3 regions of the Sorangium sp. So ce204 genome follow, and region 1 is predicted to be linked to each of the others. Evidence: riboswitches for the same ligand, from Rfam matches in the RefSeq annotation. Region 1 holds a riboswitch; each other region holds the start of a gene.
What was found. A riboswitch is a leader RNA that binds a small molecule or an ion and turns the genes downstream of it on or off. The one in region 1 is predicted to bind cobalamin.

Region 1 (6,939 bases):
GCGTGACCTCGACGAGCTCGTCGCCGTCGATCCACTCCATCGCCGTCTCGATCGTGAGCAGCCGCGGGCTGGCCAGGAGGACGTTCTCGTCCTTGCCGTGGTTGCGCACGTTCGACAGCTTCTTCTCCTTGATGACGTTGACGTCGGTGTCGTTCGGCCGGTTGTGCTCGCCGATGATCATCCCCTCGTAGACCTCGACGCCGGGGACGATGAAGAACATGCCGCGCGGCTGCAGGTGGTGCAGCGCGTACGGGGTCGCCACGCCGACGCGATCGGCGACGATGGCGCCGGTCGGGCGGCGCATCATCGGGCCGCCCCAGGGCGCCCAGCCGTCGAACATCGTGTTGAGCAGGCCCGTCCCGCGCGTCGCCGTCAGGAACTCGCCGCGGAAGCCGATGAGCCCGCGCGACGGCACCCGGAACTCGAGGCGGGCGCGGCCGAAGCCGGGGTTCGTCATCTTCACCATCCGGCCGCGCCGGGAGCTGAGGCGCTCGGTCACGATGCCGACGTAGGTGTCCGGCACGTCCACGACCACGAGCTCGAGCGGCTCCATCACCTCGCCGTCGATCTCGCGCGTCACCACCTCGGGGTTCGAGAGCTGCATCTCGTACCCCTCGCGCCGCATCGTCTCCACGAGGATCGCCAGCTGGAGCTCGCCGCGGCCGAGCACCACGAACGTGTCGGGCACCTCCGTCGGCTCCACCCGGATCGCGAGGTTCTTCATCGCCTCGCGCTCGAGCCGCTCCTTCAGGTGACGGCTCGTCAGGAACTTCGACTGCTTGCACTTGCCGGCGAAGGTCGACGTGTTGACGCCGATCTTCATCTTGATCGTCGGCTCCTCGACCACGATGCGCGGCAGCGCCTCGGGGTGCGCCGGATCCGTGATCGTGTCGCCGATCGTGACCGCGTCGATCCCGGCGATCGCGATCACCTCGCCCGCGACGGCGCTCTCGACCGCGACGCGCTTCAGCCCCTCGTAGGCGTAGAGCATCTTCACGTAGCCGCGCGACTGGCCGCCCTCGGCGAGGAGCGCGACGTCGGCGCCGGACCGGGCGGTGCCGCGGACCACGCGGCCGACCGCGAGCCGGCCCACGTACTCGTCGTGGGTCGTGTTGCAAACGATGACCTGGAGCGGGCCGTCGGGGTCGCCGGAGGGGCCGGGGACCCGCTCGAGGATGGTCTCGAAGAGCGGCTCGAGGTCCTTCGCCTCGTGCTCGAGCTCGCGCTTCGCCTGGCCGAACTTCGCGATCGCGTAGAGCGTCGAGAAGTCCATCTGCGCGTCGCTCGCCTCGAGGTCGCAGAAGAGGTCGAACACCTCGGAGAGCACCTCGTGGGCGCGCGCGTCGCTCCGGTCGATCTTGTTGATGACCACGATGACAGGGAAGCCGCGCTGGAGGCACTTCGAGAGCACGAAGCGCGTCTGCGGCAGCGGGCCCTCGGCGGCGTCGACGAGGAGGAGCGCCCCGTCGGCCATCATGAGCGTGCGCTCGACCTCGCCGCCGAAGTCGGAGTGGCCGGGCGTGTCGACGATGTTGATCTTGACCCCGCGGTACCGGATGCTCGTGTTCTTCGCGAGGATGGTGATGCCGCGCTCCCGCTCGAGGTCGTTCGAGTCCATGACCCGCTCGGCCACGACCTCGTTCTCTCGGAAGGCGCCCGACTGGCGCAGCATGTGATCGACGAGGGTCGTCTTCCCGTGGTCGACGTGGGCGACGATGGCGATATTGCGGAGATCGTTACGGGGCATATACGGCGGCGGCCGTGTAGCACGCGACCCACGGAGGAGCGAGCCCATCCTCGCTAGAGCCCGAACGTTCGGCCTGCACGGGGGCCGCGCGTCGAGGCGCTCGGATGAGGAGCGCGAGGCGCGGGAGCGGCGCGCGCCGAGCGGGCGAGGGGAGCGGTAGCGATTGACAGCCGGAGGCGCGCGGCCATAGGGTGCGCGCCGCGCTGGTGCCCGGGCGTTCGCCTGGGCCGAAGAGGGAACCCGGTGAAACTCCGGGGCTGCCCCGCAGCGGTAAGCGAGAACGACCTCCACCCCATGCACTGGCCCGACGAGGGCTGGGAAGCGGTGGACAGTAGGGAGCCGGTCAGACCGGAGCGCTCGCGAGCCCGAAGACCTGCCAGCGCCCGGCGGCGGGAGACATCCGGCGCCGGTTCGACCTGGGAGCCTCGAGGGAGGCGGTGAGGTCCGAGCCGGTGCAGCTCTGCCTCTGCCACGTCCCGGATACCGAACCGCCCCCCGCGTCGCCTTCCGGTCGCCCGCGGGGGCGAGAGGTCGGTCCAGCGCACCGTGCGATGGCCAGCCATTTCGTCCTCGCGGAGCTCGACGCGAGCGGCCCGACGCCGCTCCGCGCGATTGCGGCGAAGGAGGACACGAATGCTGCGCGAGACGGTCACTACGAGCCACGGGCACCGCCATCCATTTCATCTGCTCGCCGCGTTATCCATGGTGCTGGCCGCCGCGCGGCCCGCGCGCGCCGAGGGCCTCGCCCCCGAGTCGCCCGCTGCCCCGCCGGAGGCCGCCGCTGCCCCGCCGGAGGCCGCCGCTGCAGCGCCCGCCGGCGAGGGCGCGCCCGCGGGCGACGCCGCGATCGAGGTCACGATCCAGGCGGAGAAGCCGGGCAGCGAGGCCGCGTCGCGCGTCTCCGTCGGACACCGGGAGCTCGAGCTCAGGCCGAGGCTCCGGCCGGGCGACCTCCTCGAGGCGGTCCCCGGGCTCTTCGCCGTGCAGCACGCGGGCGGCGGCAAGGCGAACCAGTACTTCCTCCGCGGATTCGACGCGGACCACGGGACCGACGTCGCCTTCTTCGTCGACGGCGTGCCCGTCAACATGGTCAGCCACGGCCACGGGCACGGCTTCACCGATCTCTACTTCATGATCCCGGAGCTCGTGACAGGGCTCGACGGGTACAAGGGGCCTTATTACGCGAGCATCGGCGACTTCGGTACGGCGGGCGCCGTCAACCTGCGCTTCGCCGAGAAGCTCGAGGAGAGCCACGCGCAGGTCAGCCTGGGGCAGTACGGTATCCAGCGCGGCCTCGTCATCGCCTCGCCGGATCTCGGCGACGCGTGGCGCGCGGTGGCCGCGGCGGAGATCTACCGGAACGACGGGCCGTTTCTGAGCCCGGAGCGGCTCGAGCGCTTCAACGTGTACCTGCGGGCCACGCACGATCTGGGCAACACAGGCAAGGTCCAGATGACCTGGATGTCGTATGGATCGACCTGGCACGGCTCCGGCCAGATCCCCGCGCGCGCCGTGTGCGGCGAGGGTGAGCAGGGCGGGTTGAACCCGCCGCCGTCGGCGTTCGGACAGCCGTGCATCGACCATTTCGGCGCCGTGGATCCGACCGAGGGCGGGGCGACCGAGCGGCACATGGCGTCCGTCGCGACCTCGATGGCGTGGCGGGACGCCGATCTGAGCGCGCTCGCCTACCTCGTCCGCTACCGCTTCACGCTGTACTCGAACTTCACGTTCTTCAGCGAGGACCCCGTCCACGGCGACCAGATCGAGCAGAACGACGACCGCGCCGTCGGGGGCGCCGATCTCCGGTTCCGCCGGCAATACGAGATCGGCGGGGCGAGGTTCACGACCTCGCTCGGCGCGCAGATCCGCGCGGACGCGATCGACAAGTCCCTCCACCACGACGAGGCGCGCGATCGGATCGAGGAGAAGAGCAGGACCCACGTCGACGAGAGCCAGATCGGCGTTTACGTCGAGCAGGACGCCCGGCTCCGGCGCTGGCTCCGCGTCGTGCTCGGGGCGCGCGCGCAGTGGATCGACGTCAACGTGGACGATCCGGGCGAGGACCTCGAGGCGGCGGGGAACAGGTCGAGCGGCGCCCGGGGACAGATGCAGCTGCTCCCGAAGCTCACGGCGATCGTGTCGCCCGCCGAGGGGGTTGATCTGTTCGCCCACTTCGGGCGGGGCTTCCACTCGAACGACGCGCAGGGCGCGGTGCTGGGCGAGGGGGCGGCGACGCTGATCACGCCCGCGACGGGCTACGAGGTCGGCGTGCGGGTCGCGCCCCTGCGCGGGCTGTCGCTGAGCGGGGCCGCGTTCCTGCTCGACCTGGACTCGGAGCTGGTCTGGAGCGGCGACGCGGGAGCGACCGAGGCGTCGGGGCAGACGCGGCGCTACGGGATCGAGATCGGCGGGCGCTACCGGCTCGGGAGCTGGCTCTTCGCGGACGTGGACGCGACCTTCACCCGCGCGCGCTTCCGCGAGAACGCCGGCAACGCGAGCGCGGTCGCCCTCGCGCCGACCCGGACGCTGACCGCGGGCGTCGGCGTCCGCCCGACGTTCGGCGCGTTCACGCCGTTCGCGGCGCTGCGGGTCAAGGCGATCGGCGCGCGGCCCGCGACCGAGGACGAGTCGCTCACCGCCGAGGGGTTCACGGTCGTCGACGCCAACGCCGGGCTGCGGTGGAAGAACGTCGAGGTGGCCGCGGACATCCAGAACCTGTTCGACACGACGTGGCGCGAGGTCCAGTTCGCGAGCGCGTCGCGGCTGCCGTACGAGCCGGCCCCGGTCACCGGGATCCACTACTCGCCAGGGTGGCCGTTCACGGCGATCGGGCGGGCGACGCTGTACTGGGAGTAGGCGCCGCGCCGGCTCATGTCCGGCGGAGGTCCTCGCGTAGCGCGTCGAGCGACGCACGGAACGCGGCTTCGCTCACGGCGGCGCCCGTCGCCGCGGGCAGGAGCGCCGCGAACATCTGCCAGGCTTTCCGGAGGTCACATACCCTGTGCGGATAACGCTGACGGGCAAGGAGCGTGAGCCCTGTCACGACGCTGCGAACCATCGCCGCCTGGAACCCCGAGCCCTCGAAGACAACCGCTGAGCACCTGATGGACGCGCTCGCCTCCGCAAGGAAGCTCGCGATCGCCCTGCGCGCGGGCGCCGGCGGCAACGACGCCCCGCTCTCGATGAGGGTGAGCAGCCCTATGCCGCGCGGGTGCTTCTTGGCGAACTCCGCGCACGCGTCCCTCAGGTGGCGCGCGCCGTCCTCGGTCGTCTCGCGGCGCCAGATGACACAGAAGATCCGGTGCCAGGAAGCCAGGACGTAGTCCGGTTGTCTGGTGACCACGTGCCAGGGGTCGGGATGCATGATGGTGCTCGTTCTGGAGCGGTCGCAGCGGAGATGCTCGCGGGGGCCTCAGGGTACACCGGCGTTTCTTCGCCCGCGACACGCACACCAAATCGAGCGTGAGCCACCGGGCGTCGGCAACGGATCGGCGGCGCGCGCCCTCGGAGCTGATGGGCAAGACAACCCCGGTGCCCTCGAGGCTGGGTGGCTCGCGCCGGACACGTTCGATGGCGCCACAATCGATGAGTCCGCCCTGGCACTCTCGAACCCTTCGAGCGGCCAGCGGTGGCCCCGCGCGGCCGCCAGCGGGCGCTCTCGACGCCGGCTCATGGGGCCATTGCTGTGCTCGTCACTCGCCGCTGCCGGCCGCCACGATGACGGCTCGCAGATGCGGAGAGCAGGACGGGAACGGAGAGCCTCGCCGCGTGGCAAACGTGCACCCATGCTGTAGGCTGTGCCGCATGGATCCGACGGAGCTCGGCGCCGATCTGCAATTCCGCCTGCTGGTCGAAGGGGTGAAGGACTACGCCATCTTCATGCTGGACACCGAGGGGCGCGTGATCACGTGGAACGCCGGCGCCGAGCAGATCAAAGGATACTCCGCGCAAGAGGTGATCGGCTCGCACTTCTCGCGCTTCTATCCGGCCGAGGCGATCGAGCGGAAGTGGCCACAGACAGAGCTCGCCGAAGCGCGGCGCGTGGGCCGCTTCGAGGACGAAGGCTGGCGCGTGCGCAAGGACGGCTCGATGTTCTGGGCGAACGTCATCATCACGGCCCTCCACGGCCCCGGCGGCGAGCTGCGCGGCTTCTGCAAGATCACGCGCGATCTGACCGAGCGCAAGCGCCAGGAAGAGTCGCTGCGGCAGAGCGAGGAGCGCTTCCGCACGCTGGTCGAAGGCGTGAAGGATTACGCCATCTTCATGCTCGACCCCGAGGGCAGGGTGACCATGTGGAACGCCGGCGCGGAGCGGATCAAGGGATACTCCGCGCAAGAGGTGATCGGGACGCACTTCTCGCGCTTCTATCCGGCCGAGGCGATCGAGCGCGGCCGGCCAGAGGCGGTGCTCGCCGCCGCGCGTCGCGAAGGCAGCTTCGAGGACGAAGGCTGGCGCGTGCGCAAGGACGGGTCGTCGTTCTGGGCGAGCGTCCTCGTCACGGCCATCCACGGCCCGAGCGGCGAACTGCGCGGCTTCTCCAAGATCACGCGTGACCTGAGCGAGCGCAAGCGCCTGGAGCAGATGGAGTCCAACGCGCGCCAGATGGAGGAATTCGTGGCGATGCTGGCGCACGAGCTGCGCAATCCGCTGGCGCCGATCGCCAACGCGACCAGCGTCCTCAAGCTCGAAGGCAAGGACAACGCCCAGGTCGTCTGGGCAGCCGGCCTGATGGAACGGCAGCTCGGTCAGCTCGTGCGGCTCGTCGACGACCTGCTCGACGTGAGCCGCATCACGCGCGGCAAGATCGCCCTGGAGTCCAAGCGGATCGATCTCGCCGACGTGGTGACGCGCGCGGCGGAAGCGTCCCGGACCTGGATCGACGCGCGCGAGCAGACCCTGGAGCTGCAGCTGCCCGCCGAGCCGCTCGCCATCGTTTCGGGCGACCTGGCGCGGCTCACGCAGGTGGCGAGCAACCTGCTGCACAACGCGGCGAAGTTCACGCTGCCGCGCGGCTCGATCCGGGTCACCGTGGAGGCGGACGACACGCACGCGATCCTCCGTGTCCGCGACAGCGGCGTGGGGATAGCGCCCGAGCTGCTGCCGCAGGTGTTCGATCTGTTCACGCAGGGGGATCGCGGCCTCGATCGCGTCGAGGGCGGGCTGGGCCTCGGATTGACGATCGTGCGCCGGCT
Region 2 (6,939 bases), 4.4 Mb from region 1:
CCGCGCCCACCTCGATGTAGTCCTGAGGGTTCGACTCGAACCCCTGCCCGACCGGGAGCTGCGCGAGGACCTCGGCCGTCTCGAGATCCATCCAGGTGATCACGTTCGTTCCGAACCGATCGAGCAGGACGACGCGGCCGGACGGCGACGCCACCCCCGGGACATCGACATCGCCGGACAGCGCGAGGCTGAGCCCCGGCTTCGCCGCGCCGCTCGACACGAAGGAGGGCGACAGCGTGGTCCCGTCGAGCGCCGACACGGCGATGTTCGTCGACTGGTAGTCGCTCGTCACGATGACAACGCCGCTCTCACACGCGTCGTCGCCGCCGCCGTGGACGCCGCCCGTCGACGGCGGCGGCGAATCCACGTTGCACCCGAGGATCGGAATCGAGATCGCGAACGCAAACAGACTGATCTTCACCATGTTGACTCCAGTGTGAAAAACACGCTCCGCCCCGGGAGCGGAAACCCGACGACATCCGTGCGCCGCGCGTCCAGGAGGTCCGCGACGCGAGCTCTCACCGCAAGGTGCCCGCTGAGCCACCTCGCCTCCGCGTCGAGGTCGAGGGTCGCTTGCTCCGCGATCACGCCGAGGCCGGCGGGGTCGGCGTACCGGCTCGACTGGTACACGGCCCGGAGCTCGCCCGACGCGCCCGAGAACACGGCGCCGCCCGGGCGCTTCCACTCGGCGTGCAGGCGCGGCGCGACGACGAGGCGCGAGCGGAACGGGAGGAGGTCGTTCCTCGTCGTCCGCCCCGGCGTCGTGTCCCGCGGATCGAGCAGCGTCGCCGCGATCTCGGCGCGGAGGAACCGGGTCACCTCGACCCCGGCCAGGAGCTCCGCGCCCACGACGCGGGCGCGGCCGACGTTGTACGGGCTCACGTAGCCCTGGCCGGACTTCTCGTAAGCGACGAGCCCGGAGACCACGCTCCCGAACGCGAACACGTCGAGGAAGGCGCCGCGCAGCACGGCGCCGCGCCCCGTCTGCGCCCGGATCCCGGCCTCGATCGTGGCGCCCGACTCCGGCTCGAGCGCCGCGTTGCCGTGGACGACGCCGGAGACGCCGTACACCTCGCCGAGCGTCGGGACGCGGACGTAGCGGCCCACGGTCGCGAGGAGCCGGAGCCGGTCGCTCCCCACTTCCACGCCGACCCGCCCGGTCGGGACGAGCACGTCGCAAGGGCGCTCGCGGTCCGCGCCGGTGGCGTGGCACTCCCCGCTCGCGAGGGCGTGCAGCGCGAGCCCCTCGCCGAGGCGCGCCTCCGCGCTGACGGCGCCGCGCGCGAACGAGCGCCGCGCCCGCGCGACCGGCACGTCGTCCGGCGCGCGCGAGATGCCCTCGCGCGCGACCGAGAGCACAGGCCGCACCCGGAGCCGGTCGGCGAAGGAGAGCGTCGCCCCGAGCGTCTGCTCCAGGCGGCGGCCGGCGAGCCGGAGCTCCGGCGTCTGCAGCGCGAGCTCGAAGAGGGGGTCGTGGACCTCCGACCGCGCCTCGATGAACGAGGTGCGCGCCTCGAGCGTGTGCTGCGCCTCTCCGCCGAACGGCACCCGCGCCGCGACCGACGCCAGCGCGCGCCGCGACTCCCCCCGCGCCTCGCGGGACGGCAGGAGCGCGAGCCTCGGCACGCCCTGCTCGCGATCGGTGCCGTTCGCGATCACGTCGACGATCGCGCCGCCCCCGAGCTCGACGCGCGCGAGCGCCCAGGCGTCGATCGTGCGCACGTCGGCGTTCTGCCGGCGCTCCAGGGTGTCGTCGCTCTCGTCAAAGAGCGTCCCGCGATCGTCCACGAACGCGTAGCGGTTCTCCGCGGCCTCGGCGCTCACCCCGACGAGCGCGCTCACCGGGCCCGCGCTGGCGCCGGCGAACGCCCACCCGCGCCGCGCGCCGAGCGAGCCCGCCATGGCGCCCGCGCCGGCCGTCGTCCGGGAAGGCCGCCGCGGCTCGAAGAAGATCGCGCCGCCGGGGCCGAGGCGGTCGGCCTCGATGGGCGCGTGGCCGCGGTAGATCTCGATGCGCTCGATGAGCCAGAGGGGCACGAGGGAGAGATCCGCCGTCCCCACGACGTCGTCGTTCAGGCGGACGCCGGCGAGGTACACCGGCGTCTGCGTGGCGGTCGCTCCCCGGAGGGCCGCTGTCGCCGGCCCGCCGAAGCCGCCCGTCTCGATGATGAGCACGCCCGGCTGCGTGCGGAGCACGTCCGCCGCCCCGAGCCCCGCGCCGGTGAGGCGCTCGCGGCCCAGCACCGACCCCGCGACGGACCTGTCCTTGGGCGGCGCGGGCGCGCGCAGGTGATCCCCCTCGACGCGCACCTCCAGCGGGTCCGGCCCCGGCGGAGCGGCAGCGCGACCGCCCTCCTGCTCGGCCTCCGGCCTGCGCGCATCGTCGGCGCGGGCGGCCGGCAGGGCCGCCACGGCGCTGCAGGCGGCGAGCGAGAGCCAGCACGCCACGCCAGCGCTCCGGCGCCGCCGCGACCGACGATCCGAGGAATCAACCATTCACGCGCCGCCTGCCCGCGTCGACCCAGCGCTGCTCCGGGTGAGCCGAGAGCCGAAGCGAGGGGGCTGCGTGACGGGCCGCGACACCGCGCGCGAGCGAGGTGGTCTAGGGCCTGGGCGCCTTCCCCTCGAAGGCTCAGGTCAGCGCGCGCCGGCGCACCGGCGCGCGCACCTTCGGCAGGTCTTCGGACTCACGGGCGCTGCGGCCGTCGCCGGTCGCTCTCCTACACATCACCGCTTCCCAGGCTGCTCTGGTGCGTGCCCAGTGCTTCTTGGTGATGGTCGTTCCCGTTCACCGCTGCGGGGGCAGTCCCGGATTCTCACCGGGTTCCCTTTTCAGCTCGCCCGGTGATGGCCGGACGAGCACCGATGGCGGGGCGACTCGTCGCACCCGTCACGCAGGATGTCAACGCAGAAGCGAAGACCCGGAGCGCCCCGTCCACAAGCCCACCGGCGACGCACACCCGAGACAGAACCGGGAGTCCCTTGACAGTCGTGCACGCGCGTGCCATGAGTCACTTGAAACTGATTTTCTTTATCAGTTATCAGGAACGAGCGGCCAGAGACCTGACGTCCAGCGCCCGATGACCTGAGCCCACGTGGCTCTCGACGCCCATCGGAGCTGAATGTGACGAGTTCCATCTCGATACCGGCCGCTGTCGCGCTGCCCGCGGTGAACGCAGGGCAGCTGTTGAAGCAATACACCCCCGAGTCGGCGTTCTTCTTCGCGTCGCCGACACGCACCCTCCTCGCGCAGGGCGTACACGACATGATCCTCGAGCCGAACGGCGCGGATCAGGGCGACCGCCTCGCGGACCGCGTCACGAGGGTGCTCGCGTCGGCGTCGAGGGCCGGCGCCGGCGCCGGCCAGAACCTCCCCATGGTGGTCGGCGCGGTGCCGTTCAACAGCACGTCGCCGGCGCACCTCATCGTGCCGCGGGCGATCCAGAGCGCGGGCCCGCTCAACCCCACGTCGGAATCGCCGCGGGCGCACCTGCCGATCACCGTCCAGGAGCTGCGCCAGGTCCCGGAGCCCCGCGACTACGTGCGCGGCGTCGAGACGGCGGTGGGCCTGATGCGGTCCGAGGCGCTGAGCAAGGTGGTCCTCTCCAGGATGCTGGAGATGGTCCTGCGGGAGCCGGTCGATCTCCGCCTCGTCCTCCAGCGCCTCTCGCAGCAGAACCGGAACGGCTACACCTTCGCCGCCAACCTCTCGGATCCCATGGCGGGGCTCTCCAGCGCGGAGCGCGGCGTCGCGACGTCGCGCGCGCGGACGCTCCTCGGCGCGAGCCCGGAGCTGCTCCTGTCGCGCTCCGGGCTCCGGGTGATCGCCAATCCGCTCGCCGGCTCCGCGGTCCGCAGCCCCGACCCCGACGAGGACCGCCGGCGCGCGATCGCCCTGCTCGCGTCCGAGAAGGACCGGCACGAGCACGCGATCGTCGTCGACGCCGTCGCCGCCGCGCTCCGGCCGTTCTGCCGGCGCCTGAGCGTCCCCGACGAGCCCTCGCTCACGCAGACCCCGACGCTGTGGCACCTGTCGAGCCGGCTCACCGGGGAGCTGCGCGATCTCTCGATCTCCTCGATGAAGCTGGCCACCGCGCTGCACCCGACCCCCGCGGTGTGCGGATACCCGACGGACCGCGCCCGCGAGGCCATCGGGGCGATCGAGCGGTTCGATCGCGGGTTCTTCACGGGGCTCGTGGGCTGGTCCGACGCCAGCGGCGACGGCGAGTGGGCGGTCGTCATCCGCTGCGCCGACGTCGCGGGCCGGGCGCTCCGCCTCTATGCCGGGGCCGGGATCGTCATCGGTTCGAACGGCGAGCACGAGCTCGCCGAGACCACCGCCAAGCTCGGGACGATGCTGAACGCGCTCGGCCTCGACCAGGCGCCGGAGAAGGCATGAGCGCTCCGGAGGAGAGCCGGCCGGCGCCCGCGCAGGCGCGACCACAGGCGCTCGACGGCTGGACTCCGTGGCCGGCCGCGGTGGCCGATCTCTACCGGCGCGCCGGCTACTGGCGCGGCGAGACCTTCGGGCGCCTGCTGCGCGAGCGGGCCGCGCGGCACCCGGATCGGATCGCGCTCGTCAGCGGCGATCGCCGGCTGAGCTACGGGGAGCTCGATCAGCGCGCCGATCGCCTCGCCGCGGGCCTCTTGCACCTCGGGCTCCGGCCGGGGGATCGCGTCGTCGTCCAGCTCCCGAACATCGCGGAGTTCTTCGAGGTGTGCTTCGCGCTGTTCCGGCTCGGGGCGCTCCCCGTGCTGGCCCTGCCCGCGCACCGGCGCGCCGAGATCGCGTATTTCTGCGAGCACACCGAGGCGGTCGCGTACGTCATCGCCGACCGGGACGGCGGGTTCGATTACCGCGCGCTGGCGAGCCAGCTCCGGCGCGACGTCAGGACCTTGCGGCACGTGCTCGTGGCCGGCGATCCGGGCGAGCACACGGCGCTCTCCGGCCTGGACCGGGAGCCCGTCGCGCTCCCGGAGCCCGCCGCGGGGGACGTCGCCTTCTTCCAGCTGTCCGGCGGGAGCACGGGCGTACCGAAGCTCATCCCGCGGACGCACGACGACTACCTCTACAGCGTGCGGGCCAGCGCGGAGATCTGCGGGCTCGACGAGGGCAGCGTCTACCTCGCCGCCCTCCCCGTCGCGCACAACTTCACGCTCAGCTCACCCGGGAGCCTGGGCGTTCTCCACGCCGGCGGCCGCGTCGTGCTCTGCCGCCGCCCCAGCCCGGACGAGGCGTTCCCGTGGATCGAGCGGGAGCGGGTCACGCTGACGGCGCTCGTGCCGCCGCTGGCCTCGGTCTGGCTGGAAGCGGCCCGGGCGGCGCGGCACGACCTGTCGAGCTTGAGGGTGCTCCAGGTGGGCGGCGCCAGGCTCCCCGCGGAGGTCGCGCGCCGCGTGGGGCCGACCCTGGGCTGCAAGGTGCAGCAGGTGTTCGGGATGGCGGAGGGGCTCGTCAACTACACCCGCCTCGACGACCCCGACGCGATCGCGCTCGAGACGCAGGGCCGGCCCATCTCGCCCCACGACGAGGTCCGCGTCGTGGACGACGACGACCGCGACGTCGAGCCCGGGCAGGTCGGTCACCTGCTCACGCGAGGGCCCTACACGATCCGCGGCTATTACAGGGCCGACGCGCACAACGAGAAGGCGTTCACGCGCGACGGCTTCTACCGCACGGGTGATCTCGTGCGGCGGACCCCGGAGGGCTACCTCGTCGTGGAGGGCCGCGCCAAGGATCAGATCAACCGCGGCGGCGAGAAGATCGCGGCCGAGGAGGTCGAGAACCACGTCCTCGCCCACCCGGCGGTGCGCGACGCGGCGCTCGTCGCCATGCCGGACGTCCACCTCGGCGAGCGCTCGTGCGCGTTCCTCGTGGCCCGCGGGCAGCCGCCGCCGGCGAGGGAGATAAGCGCCTTCCTGCGCGAGCGCGGCGTCGCCCAGTTCAAGGTGCCCGATCGCATCGAGTGGCTCGACGCCCTCCCGACGACGAGCGTCGGCAAGGTGGACAAGAAGGCGCTCCGCCGCTGGATCGCCGACAGGCTCGCGCAGGGCGCGCGCGCCTGAGAGGACAGCGCGGGCCCAGGCGGCGCAGCGACGCCCGCGGCCCGTTCCATCGACAGGAGCGCTGCGATCACGAGAGAGAGAAGAGAGGAACGACCATGGCCATCCCCCGCATCCAGACCTATCGCATGCCACGAGCCGAGGAGCTCCCGGAGAGCCGGGCGTCATGGCGGCCGGATCCGGGGCGCTCCGTCCTCTTGATCCACGATATGCAGGAGTATTTCCTCGGCTTCTACGACGCGAGCGCGTCTCCGATGGTCGAGCTGATCGAGAGTGTCCGCCTGCTCCGGGAGCGGTGCGCGGCGAGCGGGATCCCGGTCGTCTACACGAAGCAGCCCGCCGAGCAGACGAGGGCCCAGCGCGGTCTGCTGACGGATCTCTGGGGGCCCGGGCTGACGCAGCAGCCCGACAAACACGAGATCGTGCGCGAGCTCGCGCCGGGAAGCGCCGACACCGTGCTCACCAAGTGGCGCTACAGCGCCTTCCAGCGGACGGAGCTCCTGGATCTCCTGCGCCGGTGGGGCCGCGATCAGCTGATCGTGTGCGGCGTGTACGCGCACATCGGGTGCCTGCTGACCGCGTGCGAGGCGTTCATGAACGACGTCCAGCCGTTCCTCGTGACCGACGCGACCGCCGATTTTTCCCGGCAGCAGCACGACATGGCCATCGCCTACGTGGCGCAGCGGTGCGGCGTCGCGCTGCCGACGAGCGACGTCCTGGCCGCGCTCGCCCCCCGCGAGCGGACGAGCGCCCCGCAGCGCGACGCGGCGGCGCCGCTCAGCGCGACGCAGGACCGGGCGCCGTGGGTCGAGGGCCTGCGCGGCGACGTCGCCGAGGTCCTCGACCAGCTCCCCTCGGCGATCTCCGATCGCGACA
Region 3 (6,939 bases), 1.1 Mb from region 1:
TCGCCCTCGGCGACGTCGAGGCGCACGTCGCGCAGCACGGGCTCGCCGCGCCGGTAGCCGAGCCGGGGGGCGCGCAGCGCGATCATCCGGCCTCTCCCGCGGCGACGCTGAGCCCGAGGGCCGCGAGGGCGGCGGCGGCGAACGCGACGTTCGCGGCGGGCGCGCTCGTCCTCCGGTCGGCGACGGGGAGCTTCCCCTGGTAGCCGCGGAGCTGCATCGCGAGCGCGGCGCTCTCGGAGCGCTCCAGCGTCCGGAGCGCCACGACGCCCGCGACGGCGCCGGCCGAGCGCGCGGCGGCGCCGGGGCGGGTGAACCCGCCGCGGAGCGCGGCGGCGCTCCACGCGCTGTCGGCCGCGCGCTGGAGCACGCCGGCGAAGCGCCGCGCCAGCGCGAGCAGCTCGACGAGGGCCGCGGGGACGCCGAGCCCGGCGAGCGCCGCCTCGATCTCGGCGGGCGCGGCGGCGCCGGCGAGCCACCGGAGCACCGCGGCCGCCGCGAGGACGCGCGCGCCGATGGCCACGGCGCGGTGGGCCCCCTCGGCCGTGATCGCGTCGGCAGGGAACGTGGCGCCGGGGAGGAGCGGCGCCCCCGGCGTGAGCGCGAGCGCGAGCGCCGCCGCGACCGCTCCGATCCACGCGGCGGGCGCGGCGGCGCGGACGACGGCGCGCGCCGGCGTGCCCTGGAGGCGGAGGGCCGCGCACGCGAGGACGAGCAGCGCGGCCGGCGTGACGGGCGAGCGCGCGCCCGCGGCGACGCAGCACGCGGCCACGGCGGCCCCGAGGCGGAGCCGGGCGTCCACGTCGCGGAGCCGCGCGGGCGGGTCAGTCCGCACGGAGGCCTTCGCCGCCGGCCTTGCCCGCGGGCGCGCCCGCGCGCTCGACGAAGAGCACGCGCGAGAAATAGCCGAGGGCGAAGCCGGCGAGGAGCCCGGCCCAGAGGAACGCGAACAGCAGGAGGTCGCCCTCGAGGCCCGCGAACAGCGGCCCCGTGTCGTGGCGTCCTGCGTCCTCCGCGACGCGGCGCACAACGGCCTCGTCGACGCCGTCCCAGGACGCGTTGCCGCAGGCGGCGAGCCAGAGGGAGGCGGCGAGCTGGAGCGCGCGCTCGCACGCGACGCGCGCGCGCCGCCCGAGCGGCGCTGGGGCCGGGCGCTGTCCGAGCCGCCGCGTCACGACGCCCCCGGGGCGAGCCGGACGACTTGGAGCCGGTCCAGGATGTCGGGCCGCCGGGCGCGCAGGAAGGCGAGCGCCCCCGCGGTCATGACGCCCTCGAGCAGGCCGAGCGGGAGCTGGGTGGGGACGAAGGCGAGGGCGACGCCCGTGAACATGGACGTCACCGACCCATCACCCGAGAGCCCGAGCGCGAGCGCGAGCGCCGTGGTGGCGTAGGTTGCCCAGTCCGAGGTCACGCCCGCCAGGAACCCCGCGACCCAGAGGTTCGCGCCGCAGCGCCGCGCGAGGTGGAAGGCGAAATATCCCGTGAAGGCGCCCGCGATGCCCATCGACGCGACGTCGGCGCCGAGCGTGGTGAGGCCGCCGTGCGCGAGGAAGAGGGCCTGGATAAGGAGCGCCACCACGGTGACGAGCACGGTCATCCAGGGGCCGATGAGCACCGCCGCGAGCCCCGTGCCGCACGGGTGGGAGCAGGTCCCGGCGGTCGGCACCGGCACGGGCATGCACGAGATCGCGAAGACGGCGGCCGCGACGAGGCCGACGAACGGCTTGTAGAAGACGTCCTGCTGGGTGCGGCGCCGGAGCAGGTGGAGGGCGATCGCGACGAAGGGCAGGGCGAGCGCGTTCCAGACGGCGCACCAGCCGAGCGGCAGGACGCCCTCCGCGAGGTGCATCGCGGCCGCGGGGCGGGGCGCGAGGAGCGTCCCCATGAACACGATGGCGATCGACAACGCGCGGCCGTGAAGACCGATTTTGGCGCTCCGGGTGAAGTCCGCACCCGAACGCCACGAAGACGTGCGCAAGCTGCACCTCGTGGGAGGCTCGGGTAGGTCTCCCGGCTCATGGGTTCAGGGAGCTGATCGAGCTCCCAGCGCTGCGTCCACCTTCCCAGGCCTCTTCCAATGGGGCCCAGTGGTCTTCGGAGGCAGCTCCCCACTCACGGTGGCGGGACCGCGCCGGTTTTGCACCGGCTTCCCTGTTATGCCCCGGAGGGCACCCGAGGAATGGATTGTCAGGCCGGTGCTCGGTAATCCCGTTTCGTGCCCGGCGTCAAGGACGTCGCGCCCCGATCGCGGACGAGGTGCTCGGCGGGCGCGGCGTCGGCGCGGCGGTGACGCCTGCGCTGGTGGGCACCCCGCCCTCGGGGGCGCCCGCCCTCGGGGGCGCTGCCGAGGCGCACGAGGCCATCGCTGCCGAGGGGCGCCGCGCGCCCGTCGGCGCCCCCGATCGAGCGGGCATGCGCGCCGACGAGCGATCGAGGCCCTGTCATGTGTGATGGCCGAGGCCGAGAAATTGACCCAGACGCATCACGCGAAGGGTCGTCGATCGACACGTCTTGAATTATGTCCCCCTTAGATAAAACCTGTTTACTTTGTCGCCGCGCGGGCGCAGCCCCCGTCTCGGTCTGGGTCTGTACGAGGGGCTCTCGTGCGCTTGAATATCGGCGCCGGCGCGTTCCTTCCGCAGTGTGCTTTGTTCGTCCTGGCTCTTTACTCGGGAGCAGGTGTCCGGTGCACGGCCTGCTGCCTCGTGGCCTCTCTTATTGAAGAGAGCAGGGATTTCGTGTTCGCTCGCCTCGGAATGCGAGACGAACGCAGCGCTGGGCGCTGTCTCTGGTGGATGGGTATGCCCGGCTCGAACGTGAATTCCCGCAGATCGGGTGTGTGTGGGTCGCGCGCCCGCCTGGCCGCCTTCGCGCGTGGAGCGTTCTGCTCGCTCGGCGTGCACGCGTTGCACTTTGTTATCGACAACGCGCTTGCGGATGCCACAATCTGACTACCGCATGCGCGCCGGCGCGGACCCCCCAGCCCGGAGCGCATGCGGTCTTTCTTCTGCACCGTGGCGGACGTTCAAGACTCCGGCGCGGTTTCCCTGCCGCGGTCATTCTGGGCCCCCCCTCCAGCGTGATGCGCGGTATTTTTTTGCCGTCGAGCGCGTGGTACGCGCCTCGCGCCTCGCGAGCCTTTACTTGCCCGTGAACGTTGCCTGCGATTTCGCCAGGAACGCTTTCATTCCGAGCTGTTGATCTTCGCTGCCGAAGAGCGCGGCGAATGCCTGGGCTTCCAGCTCGTTGGCGGCGGCGAGGTCGAGGCTCTCGCCGCGCAGGAGGACGCGCTTGGCGGCGGCGACGGCGAGCGGTCCGCGCGAGGCGATCTTGAGGGCGGTCTCGCGGGCGCGCGCGAGCAGATCGGCTGCTGGGAAGACGGCGTTGACGAGCCCGATCGAGAGCGCCTGCTGGGCGGTGATCATGTCTCCTGAATAGACGAGCTCGCGCGCGCGTCCTGGCCCGACCCGTCGCAGCAGCCGCTGGGTCCCGCCGAACCCTGGGATGACGCCCAGGTTCACCTCGGGCTGGCCGAGCTTGGCGCCTTCGGCGGCGTAGATGAAGTCGCATGCGAGGGCGAGCTCGCAGCCGCCGCCCAGCGCGAAGCCGTTGACGGCGGCGATCACGGGGAAGGGGGCAGTCTCGATGAGCTCTGCGAGCCGGTGGCCTGCGTCGGCGAACCGCTTCGCGGCGATGCTGTTCATGGCCGCCATCTCGGCGATGTCGGCGCCGGCGACGAACGCCTTGCCGGCGCCGGTCAGCACCGCCGCGCGGACCTCGTTGCCGTCGGCGGGCGCGAGGAGGTCGCGGAAGGCCGCGGTGAGCTCGCCGAGCACGGCGGGGTTCAGCGCGTTGAGTTTGTCGGGCCGCTGGATGGTCACGGTGGCGACGTGACCCTCGCGCTCGACGGCGACGAACTGGAGCGTCCCGCGGGCCCCCGGCTGCTGTTCTTGAGCGGTCATGGATCGTGGTTAGCAGCGCCCCGGGCCGGGGGGAAGCGCCTGCCGCGGGCCAGGGAGGGCGTCATTCCGTGTCCGTCCGATCCCGCCGTGTCGAGGCCGTTGCCGAGCCGACGAGCGAGCGATTTCCAACCGAGCGATTTCCAGAGCATGTCACGCGCCTGTTCCGGGACACGGCCCGTCGCTCGATGATCCGAACTCACCGCTTGACTGCGGATGCGCGCGACATGACGGCCCTGCCACGAGCCCGCGTGCGATCGCAGTGAGTCGGGCAGACCGCCCGTCCTCCGACCCGCACACCCGTGTTCGCCTCGCGCGTATCCCGCCGTCGCTCCCCCGTCATCCTCCCCCCTGGAGAGAGCCAGGGAGGGAGGGGGTGCCGCGCGGGGGGCCGGCGGGGTAGGGCCCCACGAATCCGAGCGCCGGCCCGCTCCGTGCGACGCCCTCCCGGACCGCTCCCGCCGTTCAGCCGGCCATTGCCCCCCAAAAGGCGCGAGTTCGTGGGAGGGGCCCCCGCCGGCCCCCCGCGCGGCGCCCCCTCCCTCCCTGGCTCCGTAGAAGCCTCCTCTACACCGCCCGCCCGCTCTTCTGCCCCTTCTCGTCGTACACGTAGAACCCCCGCCCGCTCTTCTTCCCGTACCACCCCGCAGCCACCAGGTTCCTGAGCAACGTGGCCGCCCGGTACTTCGAGTCCCCGAACTCCCGGTGCAGCACCTCCGCGATCGACAGCACCGTGTCGAGCCCGATCAGGTCCGCGAGCTCGAGCGGCCCCATCGGGTGGTTCAGCCCGAGCCGCGCCCCCGCGTCGATGTCCTCCGGCGTGGACAGCCCCTCCTGGAGCGCGAAGCACGCCTCGTTGAGGAAGGGGATCAGCATCCGGTTCACGATGAACCCGGGCTGGTCCTTCGAGGTGATCACCGTCTTGCCGAGCCCAACCGAGAGCGCCCGGACGGCCTCGTACGTCGCGTCCGACGTCTGGACCCCACGGACGAGCTCGACGAGCTTCATCAGCGGCACCGGGTTCATGAAGTGCATCCCGATGACCAGCTCAGGCCGCCCGGTCACCGCCGCCAGCCGCGTGATCGAGATCGACGACGTGTTCGACGCCAGGATCGCCCCCTTCGGCAGCGCCGCGTCGGCGAGCTTGAAGATCCCGCTCTTCACGTCGAAGCTCTCGGTCACCGCCTCCACGGCCAGGTCGACCCCGCCGAGGCCCGCCATCCCGTCGGCCACCGCGACGCGGTCGAGGAGCGCCTCCCGCGCCTCCGCGGCCAGCTTGCCCTTCTCCACCTGCTTCGCGAGAATGGCGGCGATCTGGGCCTTGCCCGACTCCGCCAGCGCCCTCGAGACGTCGCACAGGACCACCTCGAGGCCCGCGGCCGCGGCGACCTGGGCGATGCCTCGCCCCATCTGGCCCGCGCCGATCACCCCGAAGCGCTTGATCGTCGTAGCTTCCATGCCCGCGGTTGATAGCCGAAGCCGCGAGCGCGGTGAACCGCCCTCGCCGCGGCCTGACGGCCCGACGGGCCGCCCGCTCGGACGTCCCCGCGCCACAGGAGCAGAAGCGCGCGAAAGCTCCGGCCGACCTTCCAGGCCCGCAGGGGCGAGGAACCTTGAAACCGTGTCGTCCGCCCGGCTATCTTCGCCCGGCCCGTGAACGGACCGGACCGAATTCGCGAGGTCCGCGGAGAGACGATGAGCGTTGAGACGATTCGGATGGCCCTTGGGCGTCTGCAGGATGAGCCCGAGAACGAGGCAGCCTGGAACGAGCTCGCGGAGGCCGTGACTGCTCCGAACAACGGCGCGGGCCCCGGGGACGTCGAGCGCCTGCTCGGCGCGGCGCGCGGGCGGCACGAGCAGCGGAAGGAATGGCAGGCCGTGGCCCGCCTCCTCGAGCTGGAGATCGCCCTCGCCGCAGGCAGCGCCGTCGAGCCCGCGATGCAGGCCGAGCTCGCCCGCGTCTACCACGAGGAGCTCATCGACGTCGATCGCGCGGCGGCCGCGTACAAGCGGCTGCTCGAGCTGCGCCCCGACGACGACGCCGCGGCCGAGGCGCTCGAGACCGACGCCTCGAAGCGCGAGCGGTGGCGCGACCTCGTGGACCGGTACGTGGCCGAGGCCGAGGGCGCGACCGACGGCGCCTTCAAGAGCGCGCTCTACACGAGCGCGGCCGACATCGGCTACCGCTACGGCCGCGCCGAGCTCGGCGCCAGGGTGGCCGAGCTCATCGAGCTCGCCCTGCTGCTCGACCCGAAGAACCTCCGCGCGGCCAACCTCGCCGAGATCGCCTTCTCCTCCGCGGGGGACTGGGACGCCGTCGTCCGCGTCCTGTCGCTCGTCAAGGGCGAGGCCCAGCTCAAGGAGGACCGCATCGCGGCGGCCGTCCGCGCGGCGCGCACCGTCAAGGCCCGCCTGAGCGACCCGGCCCGCGCGGTCGCGGCGTACGAGGAGCTGCTCGACCTCTCGCCCGGCCAGCCCGAGGCGCTCTCGTTCCTGACCGAGGCCTACTCCGCCGCGGGCGACTGGGATCGCCTCGTCGCCCTCTACGAGGACCAGCTCCGCAGCGGCGGCGTGAAGCCCGGCGAGGAGCTCGGCATGCTCGTGCAGATCGCCATGGTCCACTGGCGCATGCGCGGCCAGCCCCAGGCGGCCGAGCCCTATTTCGACCGCGTGCGCCGCGCCGACCCGGCGCACGCCGGGATGCTCAACTTCTACCGCGAGGTGCTCGAGCAGCGCGGCGACAAGCCGCGGCTCACGACGATCCTCACGGACGCGCAGCGCGCCGTGCCCGACGGCCCCGAGAGGCGCGCCATCGCCACGGAGCTCGCGCGGCTCGCCGAGTCGCAGGAGAACGCCGCCAAGGCGATCGAGCAGTACAAGTCCGTGCTCCGGACCGACCCGGAGAACCGCCAGGCGCGCGACGCCCTGAAGCGCCTCTACCTGCAGACCGAGGGGTACAACGCCCTCGTCGAGCTCCACCGGC

Region 2: another riboswitch for cobalamin. It lies ahead of WMF22_RS21465 (TonB-dependent receptor); the one in region 1 lies ahead of WMF22_RS05150 (TonB-dependent receptor).
Region 3: another riboswitch for cobalamin. It lies ahead of WMF22_RS01380 (energy-coupling factor ABC transporter permease); the one in region 1 lies ahead of WMF22_RS05150 (TonB-dependent receptor).

What each region holds. Positions count from the first base shown of each region.
Region 1 is NZ_CP150317.1:1,405,626-1,412,564, forward strand. Features, by position in the region: gene typA (translational GTPase TypA) at 1-1,795, opposite strand, end outside; cobalamin riboswitch at 1,935-2,142, shown strand; gene WMF22_RS05150 (TonB-dependent receptor) at 2,381-4,603, shown strand; gene WMF22_RS05155 (hypothetical protein) at 4,617-5,111, opposite strand; gene WMF22_RS05160 (hybrid sensor histidine kinase/response regulator) at 5,552-6,939, shown strand, end outside.
Region 2 is NZ_CP150317.1:5,771,430-5,778,368, forward strand. Features, by position in the region: gene WMF22_RS21460 (hypothetical protein) at 1-424, opposite strand, end outside; gene WMF22_RS21465 (TonB-dependent receptor) at 418-2,448, opposite strand; cobalamin riboswitch at 2,656-2,882, opposite strand; gene dhbC (isochorismate synthase DhbC) at 3,125-4,399, shown strand; gene WMF22_RS21475 ((2,3-dihydroxybenzoyl)adenylate synthase) at 4,396-6,066, shown strand; gene WMF22_RS21480 (isochorismatase family protein) at 6,162-6,939, shown strand, end outside.
Region 3 is NZ_CP150317.1:354,329-361,267, forward strand. Features, by position in the region: gene WMF22_RS01365 (energy-coupling factor ABC transporter ATP-binding protein) at 1-86, opposite strand, end outside; gene WMF22_RS01370 (CbiQ family ECF transporter T component) at 83-832, opposite strand; gene WMF22_RS01375 (hypothetical protein) at 822-1,172, opposite strand; gene WMF22_RS01380 (energy-coupling factor ABC transporter permease) at 1,169-1,882, opposite strand; cobalamin riboswitch at 1,981-2,188, opposite strand; gene WMF22_RS01385 (hypothetical protein) at 2,254-2,448, shown strand; gene WMF22_RS01390 (enoyl-CoA hydratase/isomerase family protein) at 3,138-3,959, opposite strand; gene WMF22_RS01395 (3-hydroxyacyl-CoA dehydrogenase family protein) at 4,524-5,414, opposite strand; gene WMF22_RS01400 (tetratricopeptide repeat protein) at 5,673-6,939, shown strand, end outside.